4 regions of the Micromonospora sp. NPDC049374 genome follow, and region 3 is predicted to be linked to each of the others. Evidence: riboswitches for the same ligand, from Rfam matches in the RefSeq annotation. Region 3 holds a riboswitch; each other region holds the start of a gene.
The links. Region 3 has a riboswitch for cyclic di-AMP ahead of AB0J93_RS07525 (C39 family peptidase). Riboswitches for the same ligand answer to the same signal wherever they lie in the genome.
Positions count from the first base shown of each region.

Region 1 (3,648 bases), on a different contig from region 3:
AATGTGGGGCACCGACCGCCATGGGTCCTCTGTCCCCGCCCCTTACCGCTCGCGGGACGCCCGGCGGTCGGTTGCAAAGGAGACGCTGCCGGTGGCAACCATGCCCCTTCATCGTCGTGCGCCAGGACTATCCCGTCCGGGTGGCCTGCGTAGGGCCGCCCGTGCGCTGGTTGTCCTCGTCGCCGCCGCCGCGGTCGGTGCCGGCCTGCTCGCCGCCCCCGCGTACGCCGAACCCTCGGTCGACGAGATCGAGGCCCAGATCGACAAGCAGTGGCGGAAGCTGGAACCCACCATCGAGCAGTACAACAAGGTGCGCTCCGAGCTGCGGGTCAACCGGCAGAAGTCGAAGAGCCTGGGGAAGAAGATCGAGCCGCTGGCCCTGGAGACCGAGCTGGCGATGAACCGGGTGGCCGACCTCGCCTCCCGCTACTACATCAGCGGCCCGTCCGCGGAACTCGGTGCGGTACTGCTCAACGCGAAGCCCGACGATCTCGGTGAGCAGATGGCCCTCCTCGACCGGCTCGCGTCGCAGGAGCGCCGCGAGCTTGAGGGCGTCATGAAGATCCGCAAGAAGTACGACGACCAGAAGGCCAAGCTCGACGCCCTGATCGCTTCCCAGGAGAAGCAGGAGAAGGATCTGGCGGCGAAGAAGAAGAAGATCGACGCCGAGATCAAGCGGCTCGAACGGTCGCTGCCGGTGACCACGGTGAAGACCACCAACTGCCCGACCATCAACGGTGTGGTCAGCGACGCCGCCCGCACCGCCATCAGGACGGCCTGCGCCCAGGTCGGCAAGCCGTACGTGTGGGGTGCCACCGGGCCGAACTCGTTCGACTGCTCCGGTCTGACCCAGTACGCGTACCGGGCCGCCGGCATCTCGCTGACCCACTTCACCGGTGCCCAGTGGAACGAGGGCAAGGCCATCTCCCGCTCCGACGCCCGTCCCGGTGATCTGGTGTTCTTCTTCAGCGACCTGCACCACGTCGGGCTCTACCTGGGCAACAACCAGATGGTGCATGCGGCTCGAGCCGGTAAACCGGTGAACGTATCGCCCATCACGACCATGCCGGTCGCCGGCTTCCGCCGACCCGGCTGAGTCACCACCCGCGCCCGCTGAGCGGTCGCGCAGGAACGCCCGAGGGCTCCCGGTCAAGTCGACGGGGGCCCTCGCCATTGTCAGATGTCAGCACCCACGGTGACGGTGCGGTTGTGTTGCGTATTGACTCCGATCGTCCCTACGCTGGGCAATCGTCGGCCGCTGGCAGTTCCGCCCACCCAGGGCGGTAACGGTCCGACACCGCCGAATCGCTCCTCAGCGAGCCGGGGAACCAGGTACCCGGGGTGAATCCGTGCGAGTCACGGTAGGGCGCCCCTTCCCGCCCGAACCCGTCAGCTAACCCGGTAGGCGGTATGGGAAGAAGGAGTGCTGAGCCCGGTGGCACACCATGCCCCGCGGCCACCGTCATCGCGGCCGGGGATGCCCGGCCGACCGACGGCTGCGCCGCGTTTCCGCTGGTACCGCTGCATCCTTGCCGCACTGGCCGCGACCGCCGTGATGCTGACCGGCGGCGTGGCGGCGGCCGGGGCCGACCCCACGGTCGCCGACATCGAGCGCCAGATCGACGAGGACTGGAACCGGCTCGAACCCGTCATCGAACAGCACAACGCCACCCGGCAGGACCTGGCCGCCAAGCGGCGGGAGGCGGACGCGCTGGCCGCCCGGATCGCGCCGCTGCAACGGCAGGTGGACGAGGCCATGGACCGGGTCGGCAAGCTCGCTGCCCGCGCGTACAAGGGTGAGCAGGTACGGGCCGTCAACACGCTGCTCGGCAGCCGGTCGCCGGGCGAGGTCGTCGAGCAACTCGGCCTGCTCGACCGGTACGCCCGCTTCCAGCAGCAGGACGTCCGGCACGCGAGTGAACTGCGCGACGAACTCGCCGCCGCCAAGGCCGGGCTCGACCGCACCATCGATCAGCTCGCCGGTACCGAGGCCGATCTCGCGGCGAAGCGGCGACAGATCGACGCCGAGATCGACCGGTTGCAGCGGCTCCGGCTGCGGGCGTACGGAAAGGGAGGTGGTGGGCCGCTGCGGCCGGCCCCCTGTCCGGCCAGCTACCCCGGCGGACCGGCCGGCGAGGCGGTCACCTTCGCCTGTGCCCAGATCGGCAAGCCGTACTCCTGGGGCGCCGAGGGGCCGAACGCGTACGACTGTTCCGGGCTGACGCTGGCCGCATGGTCGCGGGCTGGTGTCGCACTGCCGCACAACGCGGCACGGCAACGTCGGGTCACCGCGTCGGTCAGTCGCGGCGCACTGCGCCCCGGCGACCTCGTCTTCTACTACCGGGACCTGCACCACGTCGGCATGTACGTCGGTGGTGGCTGGGTGGTGCACGCCTCCCGGGCGGGTCAGCCGGTCAAGATGAAGCGGCTGGACAGCAGCCCGGTGCACAGTTTCGGCCGGCCCGGCTGAGGCGGACGGACGTAGGCGCGGGACGGTGGATCAACGGCTGCGGCGTGGCTGTGGTGTCACCGGGTGGGCCAGGTGCGCCAGCTCTGCCAGGCACGACTCGGCGTCGGGCCGCGCTGACCCTGGTAGCGGGAGCCGTAGACGGCCGATCCGTACGGGTGCTCGGCGGGCGAGGAGAGCCGGAAGATGCAGAGCTGCCCGATCTTCATGCCCGGCCAGAGGGTGATCGGCAGGTTGGCCACGTTGGACAGCTCCAGGGTGACGTGACCGGAGAAGCCGGGGTCGATGAAGCCGGCGGTGGAGTGCGTGAGCAGGCCGAGCCGTCCCAGACTGGACTTGCCTTCGAGGCGGCCGGCGAGCTGGTCGCCCAGCGAGATGACCTCAAGCGTCGAGGCGAGCACGAATTCGCCCGGGTGCAGCACGAACGCCTGGCCGTCGGGCACCTCGACGGCGGAGGTGAGGTCGTCCTGCCGGGTGGCCGGGTCGATGTGGGTGTAGAGGTGGTTGTTGAAGACCCGGAACAGTTTGTCCAGACGTACGTCGATGCTGGAGGGCTGCACCAGGGTGGGCTCGAATGGTTCGAGCGCCAGGGTGCCCGCCTTGATCTCGGAGACCAGGTCGCGGTCGGAGAGCAGCATCGCCACACCATAGCTGCCGGTATGCGACACGCGTGTCGGACTACCCGCTTCGAACGTGTGTTCGATAGGATGTCGGCATGGCTTCCTGGTCCGAATTCGCCGCTGACGAGCCTCGACTCGCCGACGGGATCCGCCTTCTCATGCAGCAGTACGGCCCGGGCTTCGGCTACCTGGCCACGGTCCGCTCCGACGGCGGGCCCCGGGTGCACCCGGTCTCCCCGGTGATCACCGACGACGGTCTCTACTGCTTCGTCATCGACTCACCGAAGCGGCGCGACCTGGAACGCGACGGCCGTTACGCGCTGCACTCGTTCCCGGCGGAGGAGAGCGACGACGAGGCGTACGTCGCCGGTCGCGCCCGACCCGTCACGGACGACGCCACGGTCGCCCGGCTGGCGTTCGCAGCGCGGGCCGCCCCGCACGCCGACTGGCGCCTCTTCGAGTTCAGCGTCGACGTGGCGATGCTGGCCCGGCGGGAGCAGTCGGTGGGTGGGCCGAGCGAGCTGGCGTCCCGTCCGGCCGTCCAGGTCTGGCTCGACCCGG
Region 1 is NZ_JBFAQH010000006.1:177,937-181,584, forward strand. Features, by position in the region: gene AB0J93_RS12800 (NlpC/P60 family protein) at 86-1,096, shown strand; cyclic di-AMP (ydaO/yuaA leader) riboswitch at 1,289-1,423, shown strand; gene AB0J93_RS12805 (NlpC/P60 family protein) at 1,478-2,470, shown strand; gene dcd (dCTP deaminase) at 2,527-3,105, opposite strand; gene AB0J93_RS12815 (pyridoxamine 5'-phosphate oxidase family protein) at 3,183-3,648, shown strand, end outside.
Region 1: another riboswitch for cyclic di-AMP. It lies ahead of AB0J93_RS12805 (NlpC/P60 family protein); the one in region 3 lies ahead of AB0J93_RS07525 (C39 family peptidase).

Region 2 (3,648 bases), on a different contig from region 3:
GTCGACGAGTCCCAGGACGTCTCACCGATGCAGTGGCGGATGGTCGGCCGACGCGGGCGGCTGGCGTCCTGGACGGTGGTGGGTGACCCGGCACAGACCGCCTGGACGGGGGATCCACAGGAGTTGGCCCGGGCCCGCGACCAGGCGCTGGGTCGCCGTCGGCGGCACCGGTTCACCCTCACCACGAACTACCGCAACTCGGCGGAGATCTTCGCGGTGGCGGCGGCCGAGATCCGGCGGGCGTACCCGGATCTCGCGTTGCCCACCGCGGTCCGTTCCACCGGGATCGATCCGGTCCAGCTCCAGGTGCCGGCGCCCGAGTTGGAGACCACCGTCGTGACGGCCGTCAGCGCCCTGCTCGGCGAGGTCGAGGGCACCGTCGGCGTGATCACGCCGGTGCCCCGCCGGGACCAGGTCGCGGCCTGGCTGGGGGCGCTGGGCGGGGAGCGGTTGCAGGTGGTGACGAGCCTGGAGGCCAAGGGCATGGAGTACGACGGTGTGGTGCTGGTCGCCCCGGCGGAGATCCGGGCGGAGCCCGGCTCCGGTGTCCGTACCCTCTACGTCGCGCTGTCCCGGGCCACTCAGCGGTTGACCACCGTCGACCCGACCGGTTGAGCCCGAGCACCGCGAGCCACCCGACGATTGCACACATAGCGATGTTGGCATAGCTCCGTCCCCGGCCCGGCGGACGACGCAAGGTGTCTGGGTGGGTGCCGGCCATGACCACCACCATGCTGCGGTGTCGAACGCCGCGCACCGCCACTCCGGCCGGCTGTGGGCAGCATTCGCCCTGCTCAGCGCGCTGACGCTGGTCGAGGCAGCCACCGCTCTACGGACCGGTTCGCTGGCCCTGCTCTCCGACGCCGGGCACATGTTCACCGACGTGCTGGGCATCGGGATGGCTCTCGCGGCCGTGGCCGCCACCCGACGGGCCGACACCGACCCGCAACGCACCTTCGGGCTCTACCGGCTGGAGGTGCTCGCGGCCCTGGCCAATGCGGTACTGCTCTCCGGCGTCGCGGTGTACGTGCTGGTCGAGGCGGTACGCCGGTTCGGGGATCCACCCGAGGTGCTCGCCGGCCCGGTACTGGTGGTGGCGGCCCTCGGCCTGCTCGCCAACATCGCCGCGTTCGCTCTCCTGCGACCGGGGGCGCGGGAGAGCATCAACCTGCGCGGTGCCTACCTGGAGGTGCTGGCGGACCTGCTGGGCTCGCTGGGCGTGATCGCGGCCGCCCTACTGATCACCGTGACCGACTGGTGGTGGGCAGACCCGCTGGTCGCGGTGGCGATCGCCACGTTCATTCTGCCCCGGACGTGGCGCCTGGGTCGGGCGGCGGTACGCATCCTGGTCCAGGCCGCGCCGGAACACCTTCAGGTCACCGCGGTGTACGACCGGCTGGCCGCGGTGCCGGGCGTGGCCGGCGTCCACGACCTGCACGTCTGGACGTTGACCTCCGGCATGGAGGTCGCCTCGGCGCACCTGACCGTCAGCCCGGGCGCCGACGTCGGCGCCGTGCTGGCAGCGGCCCGCTCGGCACTGCACGAGGACTTCCAGATCGAGCACGCGACACTGCAGATCGAGCCGCGATCGGATCCGGGGGACTGCGGGGCAGCCCGGTGGTGACGGGAGCAATAGCCCCAAAAAGGGTTATTGTCCGCTTTTGATCTGGTCTACTAGTCAACAACTGAACACCAGCAGTAACAGCAGCTGCACCGGTCACATGGGCACCGGTAGGCTCGGACCCGGCCCCCGCCAGGCGGCACCCACCGGTGCCGGCGGCGGCCGCCGCCTAATCGCCCGCCAGGGCGAACCGGGGAACCATGTTCCTGGGGTGTATCCGCGTCAGCGGTAGGGATCTTCCGTCCCGAACCCGTCAGCTAACCCGGTCGGCGGCTGACGGAAGGAAATGTGCATGCCAGCAGTGGCAACGGTAAGACCGGCCGCCCGTACGGCGGCCCTGATCGCCGCCGCGCTCGCCCTCACCCTCGGCGTCGCGCTGGCCCCCTTCTCCCCAGCCGCCGCGGCACCGCAGCCGCTGCGGGCGGCGGCCCCGGGCGATGTGGACGACGAGGGTGGCACCCCGGCGCTGCGGGCCCAACTGGAGGCCGCCAGCAAGGGCTACCTCGACGCCAAGACCGCGCTCGACCGCTCGGTGAAGCGTCAGAAGAAGCTTGCCGAGCAGCTCAAGACGACCGAGAGCCAGGTCGCCGAGCGCGGCACCAAGGTTGCCGAGATCGCCGCGCAGGCGTACCGCACCGGGCGACTGGGTGCCGCGTCGGCGCTGCTCAACAGCGGGTCACCGGCCGGTTTCATGGACCGGGCAGCGGCGCTGGATGCGGTGGCCGCCAACGAGGACCGCGCGCTGCGCGAACTCCAGACGGCCCGGGACGAGGTCGGCGCCACCAAGCAGGCGCTGGACGCGGAGATCCAGGAACAGCGCAAGCAGGTGGCCGTGATGGCCAAGCGCAAGGACCAGGCCGAGCGGGCGTTGACCGTGGCCATCGAGCGGGACGAGGCGGCCGAACGGGCCAGGGCCGCCGAGCGGGCCGCCCGGTCACCCTCGCGCAACAGCGGGTCGAGCCCCACCGCCAAGCCCGCTCCCCGTAACTCGGACGGGTCATGGCCCTCGGAGTCGTGCAGCGTCAACGACCCCACCCCGGCCAACGGCTGCATCACCCCACGCACCCTGCACGCGCTGAAGCAGGCCAAGTCAGCCGGCTTCACCCGGTACGTCTCCTGCTACCGCTCGGGCGGCTCGGGCGAGCACCCGAAGGGCCGGGCCTGCGACTTCGCGGCCCAGAAGAACGGCTTCGGCGGGGACGCGACCGGGGGCGACCGGTCCTACGGCAACAACCTGGCGGCGTACTTCGTGAACAACGCCGACCGGCTCGCGGTGCTCTACGTGATCTGGTACAGGCAGATCTGGCTGCCCAGCAGCGGCTGGAAGTCGTACAGCGGCGCCCGGGGTGACCCGTCCAGCGACCACACCAACCACGTCCACCTGTCGGTGTACTGAGTCCATCGTCGCGCCGGGTGAGCCGCTCTTCACGAGCGGTTCACCCGGCGCTGCGTTTCCACCGCTGGTCGGCGGGGCACCGTCCCTTCGGCGCGCGATGACGCGTCTCCTTGGTTACCGTCGTACCAGGAAGCGGTATTTGTCCGCTAACGGGAGGGACGCCCCATGAACGAGCGAATCGCCAGGCGCGACGGCGGTACGGACAACGGGGAGCGGTCATGAGCGACCGCGTCATGATCTTCGCCCCGACCCCGCTGCTGACCGTGACCATCGACCAGCCGAGCGACGCGCCGGAGCTGCACCTGCACCCGGGCGGGCAGGGGGTGTGGCAGGCCAGGATGGTGCTGTCCCTCGGCGTCGACGTGGTGCTCTGCGCGGCGCTCGGCGGCGAGGTCGGGCAGGTACTGGAGCCGTTGCTGGTCAGCGAGGGAGTCGACCTCAAGGTGGTGGCCCGCGACTCCGGCGGCACCGGCGGGTACGTGCACGACCGCCGCGAGGGAACCCGTCGGGAGATCGTCGACGTGGTCGGCCAGCCGTTGAGCCGGCACGAGCTGGACGAGCTGTACAACCTCGCACTCGGCGAGGGCTTGCGCGCGCCGGTCAGCGTGTTGAGCGGGCCGAACCATCCGTC
Region 2 is NZ_JBFAQH010000010.1:117,332-120,979, reverse strand. Features, by position in the region: gene AB0J93_RS18115 (AAA family ATPase) at 1-615, shown strand, start outside; gene AB0J93_RS18110 (cation diffusion facilitator family transporter) at 707-1,624, shown strand; cyclic di-AMP (ydaO/yuaA leader) riboswitch at 1,778-1,909, shown strand; gene AB0J93_RS18105 (hypothetical protein) at 1,914-3,017, shown strand; gene AB0J93_RS18100 (PfkB family carbohydrate kinase) at 3,236-3,648, shown strand, end outside.
Region 2: another riboswitch for cyclic di-AMP. It lies ahead of AB0J93_RS18105 (hypothetical protein); the one in region 3 lies ahead of AB0J93_RS07525 (C39 family peptidase).

Region 3 (3,648 bases):
TCGACGAGGTGGTGCTGCGGCGGGTCGACGAGGAGCTGAAGGACGTGCTTGTCGAGCAGGTGCACCACCTCATGGCGCTGGCCACCCGGCCCAACATCAGCGTGCACCTGGTGCCCACCGGCGTCGGCATGCACGATGGACTGACCGGCCCCTTCATCCTTGCGAGGGGCGCGGACGGCGGCTGGGTGGGTAACCTGGACACCCAACTCGGCGGCGTCCTGGTCGACAAGGACGACGACCTGAGTGTCCTGCTGTCGAAGTGGGAGACGGTGCGCAACGAGGCACTGTCCGGCCGCCAGTCGATCGAGCGCATGAAGGATGTTGTGAAGCCATGGATCTGAACGGCGCGACCTGGCGCAAGTCCACCCGCAGCGGCTCCAGCGGCAACGACTGCGTGGAGGTCGCCGACAACCTGCCCGGCATCGTGCTGGTCCGCGACACCAAGAACCGCGACGCCGCCACGCTGGCCTTCACCCCGGCCGCCTGGGCGAGCTTCGTCGGCCTGGCCAGGCAACACGGCCCACACGCCCGACGTACCCGAACTCCGTCGGCCTGGCCAGGCAACACGGCCCACACGCCCGACGTACCCGAAACGGAAGCCCTCGGCCAGCGGGCCGAGGGCTTCCGGGTGCAGCGGGACGATGCGGTCAGGCCGAGTAGCCGCGGGTGGCGGCCCAGTTGGCCAGATCGATGGTGCTGAGCCAGTACGACGGGTACGAGGCGTCCGCCGAGTCGGCGATCCTCACCAGCCGGCCGGAGTCCTTGTAGCCGACCACGGCGATGTAGTGGCCGCCGGGGAAGGAGTGCCAGCGGCCGTCGGTGTCGGTGACGCTGCCGGCGACGTTGACCACGACGCCCCGCCCGTCGGTGACGGCGGCGACGACGTCCGCCTGGAGCTGGTCCATCTGGGCCGGGGTGGCCGCACCGCCACGGATCATCGTGGTCTCGTACGGGTCGCCCTTGACGACGGCGTTGAGGACGCGGGTGGTGTCCTCGGCCGAGTTGGTGCCGGCGAACGTGGTGCCGAGCTGGCCGGCCAGGGCATCCTGGCTACGGGTGACACCGGCGGCGCTGAGGGCGTTACGTACCGCGGCGGGACCGCAGTAGTAGCCGTTGATCTGGGCCTGGTGGTCGTACTCCAGAACCTTCGAGGCCGGCGGCTTCGGTGCCGCCTTCTTGCTTACCAGGTCCGGGTCCGCGGTGGCCTTCGGTGACGGCGAGGCGGCGGCGCTGGCCGGCGCCGCGCTGGCCGGTGCGGCACTGCTCGGTGCGGCACTGCTGGATGCGGCACTGCTGGGTGCGGCGGTCGTCGGCGCTACCGCGACCTGGTCCTGGCTCGGCGGCACCGCGATGTCCCCGCGCAGCTCGGCGGCGGTCGTGGGCTGCGTGGGTGCCGGGGTGTTCCCGGTGCCGGCGAGAGCGGCTCCGGTGCCGGTGGCCAGGACGAGTGCCACGGCAGATCCGGCAACGAGCTGATAGGGGCGTTCGCTGACCAGCCGGCGGAGCCGGCGGGAGAGGGTGTGCTTCACGATTCCTCCACGGGCTGAGGGGAAGAACGGCACACCGGCTCGGACGGTCGGGTCGGCACAGGGCACCGACGACCGCCCGGGTGAGCGGGACAGGCCGTTCAGGGGTACGCCCGGAGAACCCGGGCGGTGGCGATGACCGGGGTCAGCTCGCGGCGGTCGGGCCGGCGAGCACGGGCACCGCGGTGCCGTGGAGGCGGGGGAACAGGGGGATCACATCGGACTGCACGAGGGTTGGTACTCCTTCCGTCACCGCCGACCGGGTTAGCTGACGGATTCGGGCGGGAAGACGCCCTACCGCGGGCCGAAGCTCGCGGATTCACCCCAGTGGTGCAGTGGGTCCCCGGTTCGTGAGATCACGATTGAGCGGGTCGGTACGGCGTCGCTTCCTGCGATCGGTTACCGCACCGGACGCGCTGACACTACTGGCCGGTCACCTCGAAGCCAACCCGCCTTGACCTGCTTAAACATGATCGGGTACGGCAATTTTCGGGTATCTGAGAACTGGCGTCGCTCAATGGGACCGACGGCATTCCGGGCACCTTTGGGTGACAACGGGACGGCTGGTGGACAATCTCGACGGAGATTGCTGCGGTAATCGCCTCACCTACGAACAGTGACCGGATTCCCGGCTGATGTGACCCAGCTCACGGAATTTCAGCCGAGTCGAGCCGGGCGCCAGCGTGGGACCGGGCCGGGCCGCCCGATGATGGCCCGGCCGGAGACGGGCACCTGGTTCGGTCGGAGCCGTTCGGCCGCCGCGTACGCCTCGGCGGAGAGAGCGCGGGCAGCCTCGGTGGCCAGTTCCGCCGCCCGCCACAGGTCCCGCTCCCGCTCGGCGGCCGATCGGTAGGCGGCCCGGCGGTTGTCGCGTACCACTCGGGCGAGGACCACCTCCTGGTCCGCCGGGTGACGCCGGGGATCCCAACCGGACCGGTGCGCCAGCACGTCGCTGAGCTGCCGGGCGGTCAGGTCACCACGCCAGTGGGCGGCCATTGCGGCACGGCGCAGCCAGCGCTCCCGGGCCGCGTACTCGGCCGGGGTCCGGGGGGTGCGCGGGGTCGGCAGTCCGGCGACGCCGGCCAGCCGACGGGCGGCGGCCTCCGCCTCGTCGTACGCGGCCCAGGCGCGGTCCAGTTCCGCCTGGGCCACCCGCCAGGCCGTACGCCGTCGCTCGGCGTTCTGCCCGGCGCCGGCTGCCGCGACCGCCACCTCCCCGGCGTATCGGCTCAGGTCGGCCTGCTCGATCGCGACACGGGCCGCGTCCTCGTCGGCGGGTTTCTCCACCGGCCCGGCCGGCTCCGGGCGGGCGACCAACACGGTGAGTACGCCCAGCGCGAGCACGAGCAGGACCGACCAGATGGCGGCGGCGCGTGGCACCTCGATCAGGAACTGGTAGAGGACGGTCTTCTCCATGGCGGCACCTCGGGGAGATCGAAACGGCGCCGGTGGCCGTACCGGCAGTGGATCGCGGATGGCGTTGCGCGCAGCCTCGGGCTCGTGTGGGCGGTCCCGCTCGTTCTGCCGAGCACCGACGGCGCGGCTCGATCTGGCGAGCCCGACGGCGCGGCTGGCGGCAACGGGCTGGCAGGTGCTCGGCGCGGGTGCGGCACCGAGCGGTGCGGACGCGACGGGACAGCCGCCGGAGGCTTGGCGTGCGGTGTCGCCGGAATCAGGCGTGCGGTGGGGCGCGGGCGGCCCGGGCGCCCGCAACCGGGGCCGCCGGCCCCCGCGTGACGCCCACAGCGACGCCGCCGAACGCCGTCAGCCCGGGCCGACCACAGGCCGCCGGCTGCGTCGCGGACGCCCCGGCCCGGTCGGCGTGATCATCGGCAGCACGCTCGGTCGGCGACGTGGACGCCCCGGCCGGGTCGGCTGAGTCACCGGCACACCGCGCGGTCGGCGTCACCAGGCCGACCAGGTCGAGGGGGGCGACCAGAGCGAAAGCGGCGGCCAGGTCGAGGGGGGCGGCCTGGTACCAGTCGGCGGACGCGGGTGGTGCGGCGGTCTCGACCGGCGGTGCCGTGGCGACGAGCCGGTCGGCGGGAGCCGGATGGCCGGGCAGCGCCCAGGCGCCGAGGGTGAAGGCGGCGGCGACCGCGAGCCCGGTCAGCAGCCGCGC
Region 3 is NZ_JBFAQH010000003.1:345,378-349,025, forward strand. Features, by position in the region: gene AB0J93_RS07515 (helix-turn-helix transcriptional regulator) at 1-341, shown strand, start outside; partial or broken gene AB0J93_RS07520 (DUF397 domain-containing protein) at 332-517, shown strand; gene AB0J93_RS07525 (C39 family peptidase) at 648-1,529, opposite strand; cyclic di-AMP (ydaO/yuaA leader) riboswitch at 1,765-1,905, opposite strand; gene AB0J93_RS07530 (hypothetical protein) at 2,184-2,942, opposite strand; gene AB0J93_RS07535 (hypothetical protein) at 3,199-3,648, opposite strand, start outside.

Region 4 (3,648 bases), on a different contig from region 3:
CCCTGAAATCGTTGGGAGACACTGAATGGGCGCCGACCACACCCGTTCCGCTCCGCCCACCCCACCGGGGGTGCGGCGGATCCTTGTCGTGACGGTGGTCCCCCTCTTCCTCGCCACCCTGGTCGCCGCCATCGTGCTCTGGCCCCGGGACGCCCCGAGGCCCGAGGCCGTCGACGACACCCCCCGCTACCACGGCACGGTCACCCGGGTGGTCAGCGAGCCCTGCCCGCCCAATCCGGTGGTGCCAGAGGGCACCCCGACGGCCGCGGACGGCCCGTGCGGCACCGTCACCGTCCGGGTGCAGACCGGACCGGACGCCGGGCAGGAGGTGCAGACGCCCATCCCGACCGGGCCCGGGGCACCCCGGGTCGACGTCGACGACGACATCATCCTGGTCTCGTTGACCGATCCGGAGGACCCCTCGGTCAGCACCTACAACATCGCCGAGCACCAACGCGGCAAGCCGCTGGTGTGGCTGGCCGTACTCTTCGCCGCCGCCATCGTCGCCTTCGGGCGACTGCGGGGCCTGGCCGCTCTGGGTGGCCTGGCCGCCAGCTTCGCCATCCTGCTGACCTTCGTGCTGCCCGGCATCAGCGCGGGCCAGCCGCCGCTCGCGGTCGCCATCGTCGGCGCTTCGTTGATCATGTTCGTGGTGCTGTACCTGACCCACGGCGTATCCGCCCAGACCTCGGTGGCCGTGCTCGGCACGCTCGCCAGCCTGGTACTGACCGGGCTGCTCGGGCTGGCCGCGACCGGGGCCACCCACCTGACCGGATTCGGCAGCGAGGACGCCACCACCCTGTCCATGTTCCGCGGCGACGTCGACCTGCACGGCCTGCTGCTCGCCGGCATCATCATCGGCTCGCTGGGCGTACTGGACGACGTCACGGTCACCCAGGCCGCCGCGGTCAACGAGCTGCGCCACGCCAACCCGAACCTCTCCCGCCGGGAGCTGTACCGCTCGGCCACCCGGGTCGGGCGGGCACACATCGCCTCGGTGGTCAACACCATCGTGCTGGCGTACGCCGGCGCCTCGCTGCCACTACTGCTCCTGCTGACCGCGGACTCCCGTGCGCTGGGGCAGATCCTGACCAGCGAGTTCCTCACCACGGAGATCGTTCGAAGCGTGGTCGCCACGCTCGGGCTGATCGCCGCGGTACCGCTGACCACCGCGCTGGCCGCGGTGGTCACCACCGCCGGGCGCGGCGACACCGGCGTCCGCAGTGGTGGATCCACCCCCGTGGTTCCCCGGCCGGCGACGGACCGGGCCGAGGCGCTCCGCGCCCTCAGCACCCCACCCACCCGAAACACATCCCCCGCCACCCCCTCGGGGTGGCCCGACCCGGACAGGAGCACGGACACCACATGGTGACACTCCTCAACGTGACCGCCCCTGCCGATGCGGCTCGTAACCGTGTCGCTGGTCACTCAAAGCGATTACGAAATGACGCATCTCGTCGGGTTCGGGGCGTAGAGGCACAGATGGACTGTCGGGTAACCTCACTGCCGGTCACCGCCGAAGGCGCGCAGCGGCGCCTGCGGTGCCACCGCCCAATCGCCGTCAGGCGAGCCGGGAACCCAGGTACGTGGGGTGAATCCGCGAAAGCGGTAGGGGCCACTTCCGTCCCGAACCCGTCAGCTAACCCGGTCGGCGGTCGATGGAAGGGAAAACAGTGACGGCACCCCTACGCCGCTGGTTGACACCCGTGGTGGCCGTGTTCGCCGCGTTCGCCGTGTTCGCCGGTCCGATGCCGGCGACGGCCGCACCGAACGACCCGAAACCAGCGGAGCACGACGACGACCCGCCGATGCTCAACGACTTGATCGAGGCGACCACCCGGGACTACTCCAAGGCCAAGGCCAAGCTGGAGAAGTCCAAGAAGCGCCAGCTCCGACTGGCGGTCGAGGTCCGCTCCGCTCAGGCCGACCTGGACGCCCTCTCCCCACAGGTCGCCCAGATCGCCACCCAGTCGTACCGGACGGGCCGGGTCGGCGCGATCGCCATGCTGTTGCAGAGCAGCGCACCGGACTCGTTCATCGACCGGGCCTCGGCACTGGACGAGCTGAACCTGGTCAACGACAAGAAGCTGGGCGAGGTCAACGCGATCAAGCTCCGCGCAGAGCAGGCCAAGCTCGCGCTCGACGCCGAGGTGCGCGAGCAGAAGAAGCTGACCAACGACATGGCGCGCAAGAAGAGCGAGGCGGAGAAGTCCCTCCGACTGGTCGGCGGTGTCGGCCTGACCGGCGGGCTGGTGGACGCCACCTCGCCGGTGGCCCGGATCGCGCCGAACCGGGCCTCGGACGGCGGCTGGAAGCCCGAGTCGTGCAGCCAGAACGACCCCACCACGTCGGGCTGCATCACGCCCCGGACGCTGCACATGTACAAGGAGGTCAAGCGGGCCGGATTCAACCGGTTCGTCGGCTGCTTCCGCCCGGGTGACAAGTTCGAGCACCCCAAGGGCCGGGCCTGCGACTGGTCGTTGCAGAACAGCGGCTTCAGGCCGTGGCACAACAACGACACCCGGATCTACGGCAACAACCTGGCCGCCTTCCTGGTCCGCAACGCCGACCGGCTGGGCGTCTACTACGTGATCTGGAACCGGCAGATCTGGTTCGCGGCGACCGAGCGCTGGAGCTCCTACAGCGGCCCGTCCAACCACACGGACCACGTTCACGTGTCACTGCTCTGATCGCCCGACGCGACGCACCGAGGGCCGTCCCGTCAACCGTGGCGGGACGGCCCTCGTCGTTCAGGACGTCGTCGTCGGTCGCGGATCAGGGCGCGGTCGCCATCGCACCGCCGAGTTCGGCGGGTTCCGCGGCCACCGCCCGCACCTCACCGGCGGCCAGGCGGTACGACATGCCGACCACCGCGCACCGCCCGGCAGCCACCTCCGCCGCGAGGGTCGTGGAGGAGGCCAGCATCGTCTCGACGGTCCGCGCGATGTGGATGTCCACGATCCCGTCCAGTTCGTGCACTCCGGCGTCCTGTGCCCGGTGCAGGCTCGGCACCACGGCGTCGACCACCGCACCCAGATGCCCGGGAGGCGTGGTCGCGGTGGCCAGTGCCTCGCGGGCCGCCTGGACGGCGCCGCACGAGTCGTGGCCGAGCACCACCACGAGCGGCGTACGCAGCACGGCCACCGCGTACTCCACGCTGCCCAGTACCTCCGACCCGACGGTGTGCCCGGCGGTGCGGACCACGAAGAGGTCGCCCAACCCGCGATCGAAGATGATCTCGGCAGCGAGCCGGGAGTCGGAGCAGCCGACGATCACCGCGAAGGGATGCTGTTCGGCCGCGACGGCGGCCCGCCGCCCGGCGTTCTGGTTGGGATGCCGCAGCGTGTCGGTGACGAACCGCCGGTTGCCGGCGAGCAGCTCGGCCAGGGCCCGCTGCGGGGCACCCGGAAGATCCGCAGTGAGCAGCTCGCGTTCCGGTCCGGGCTGCGGGCCGGGCGTTCCGGGTCGACTCATCCGGCTGCACCTCATCTCTGGGAGGAATGCCTGGTCATCCCGGCCGGCGCTGGTCACGGGCTGCCATCACGGTCACACGCGGCATAACGCACGTCAAGCTATACGTGATATGCATTTCATGCATCAGTCGACGCTTGCGCTCGGCCGAACCGGGGCCGGCAACGGCGCGAGCCG
Region 4 is NZ_JBFAQH010000011.1:34,111-37,758, forward strand. Features, by position in the region: gene AB0J93_RS18895 (YibE/F family protein) at 26-1,372, shown strand; cyclic di-AMP (ydaO/yuaA leader) riboswitch at 1,539-1,670, shown strand; gene AB0J93_RS18900 (hypothetical protein) at 1,674-2,690, shown strand; gene AB0J93_RS18905 (carbonic anhydrase) at 2,776-3,474, opposite strand.
Region 4: another riboswitch for cyclic di-AMP. It lies ahead of AB0J93_RS18900 (hypothetical protein); the one in region 3 lies ahead of AB0J93_RS07525 (C39 family peptidase).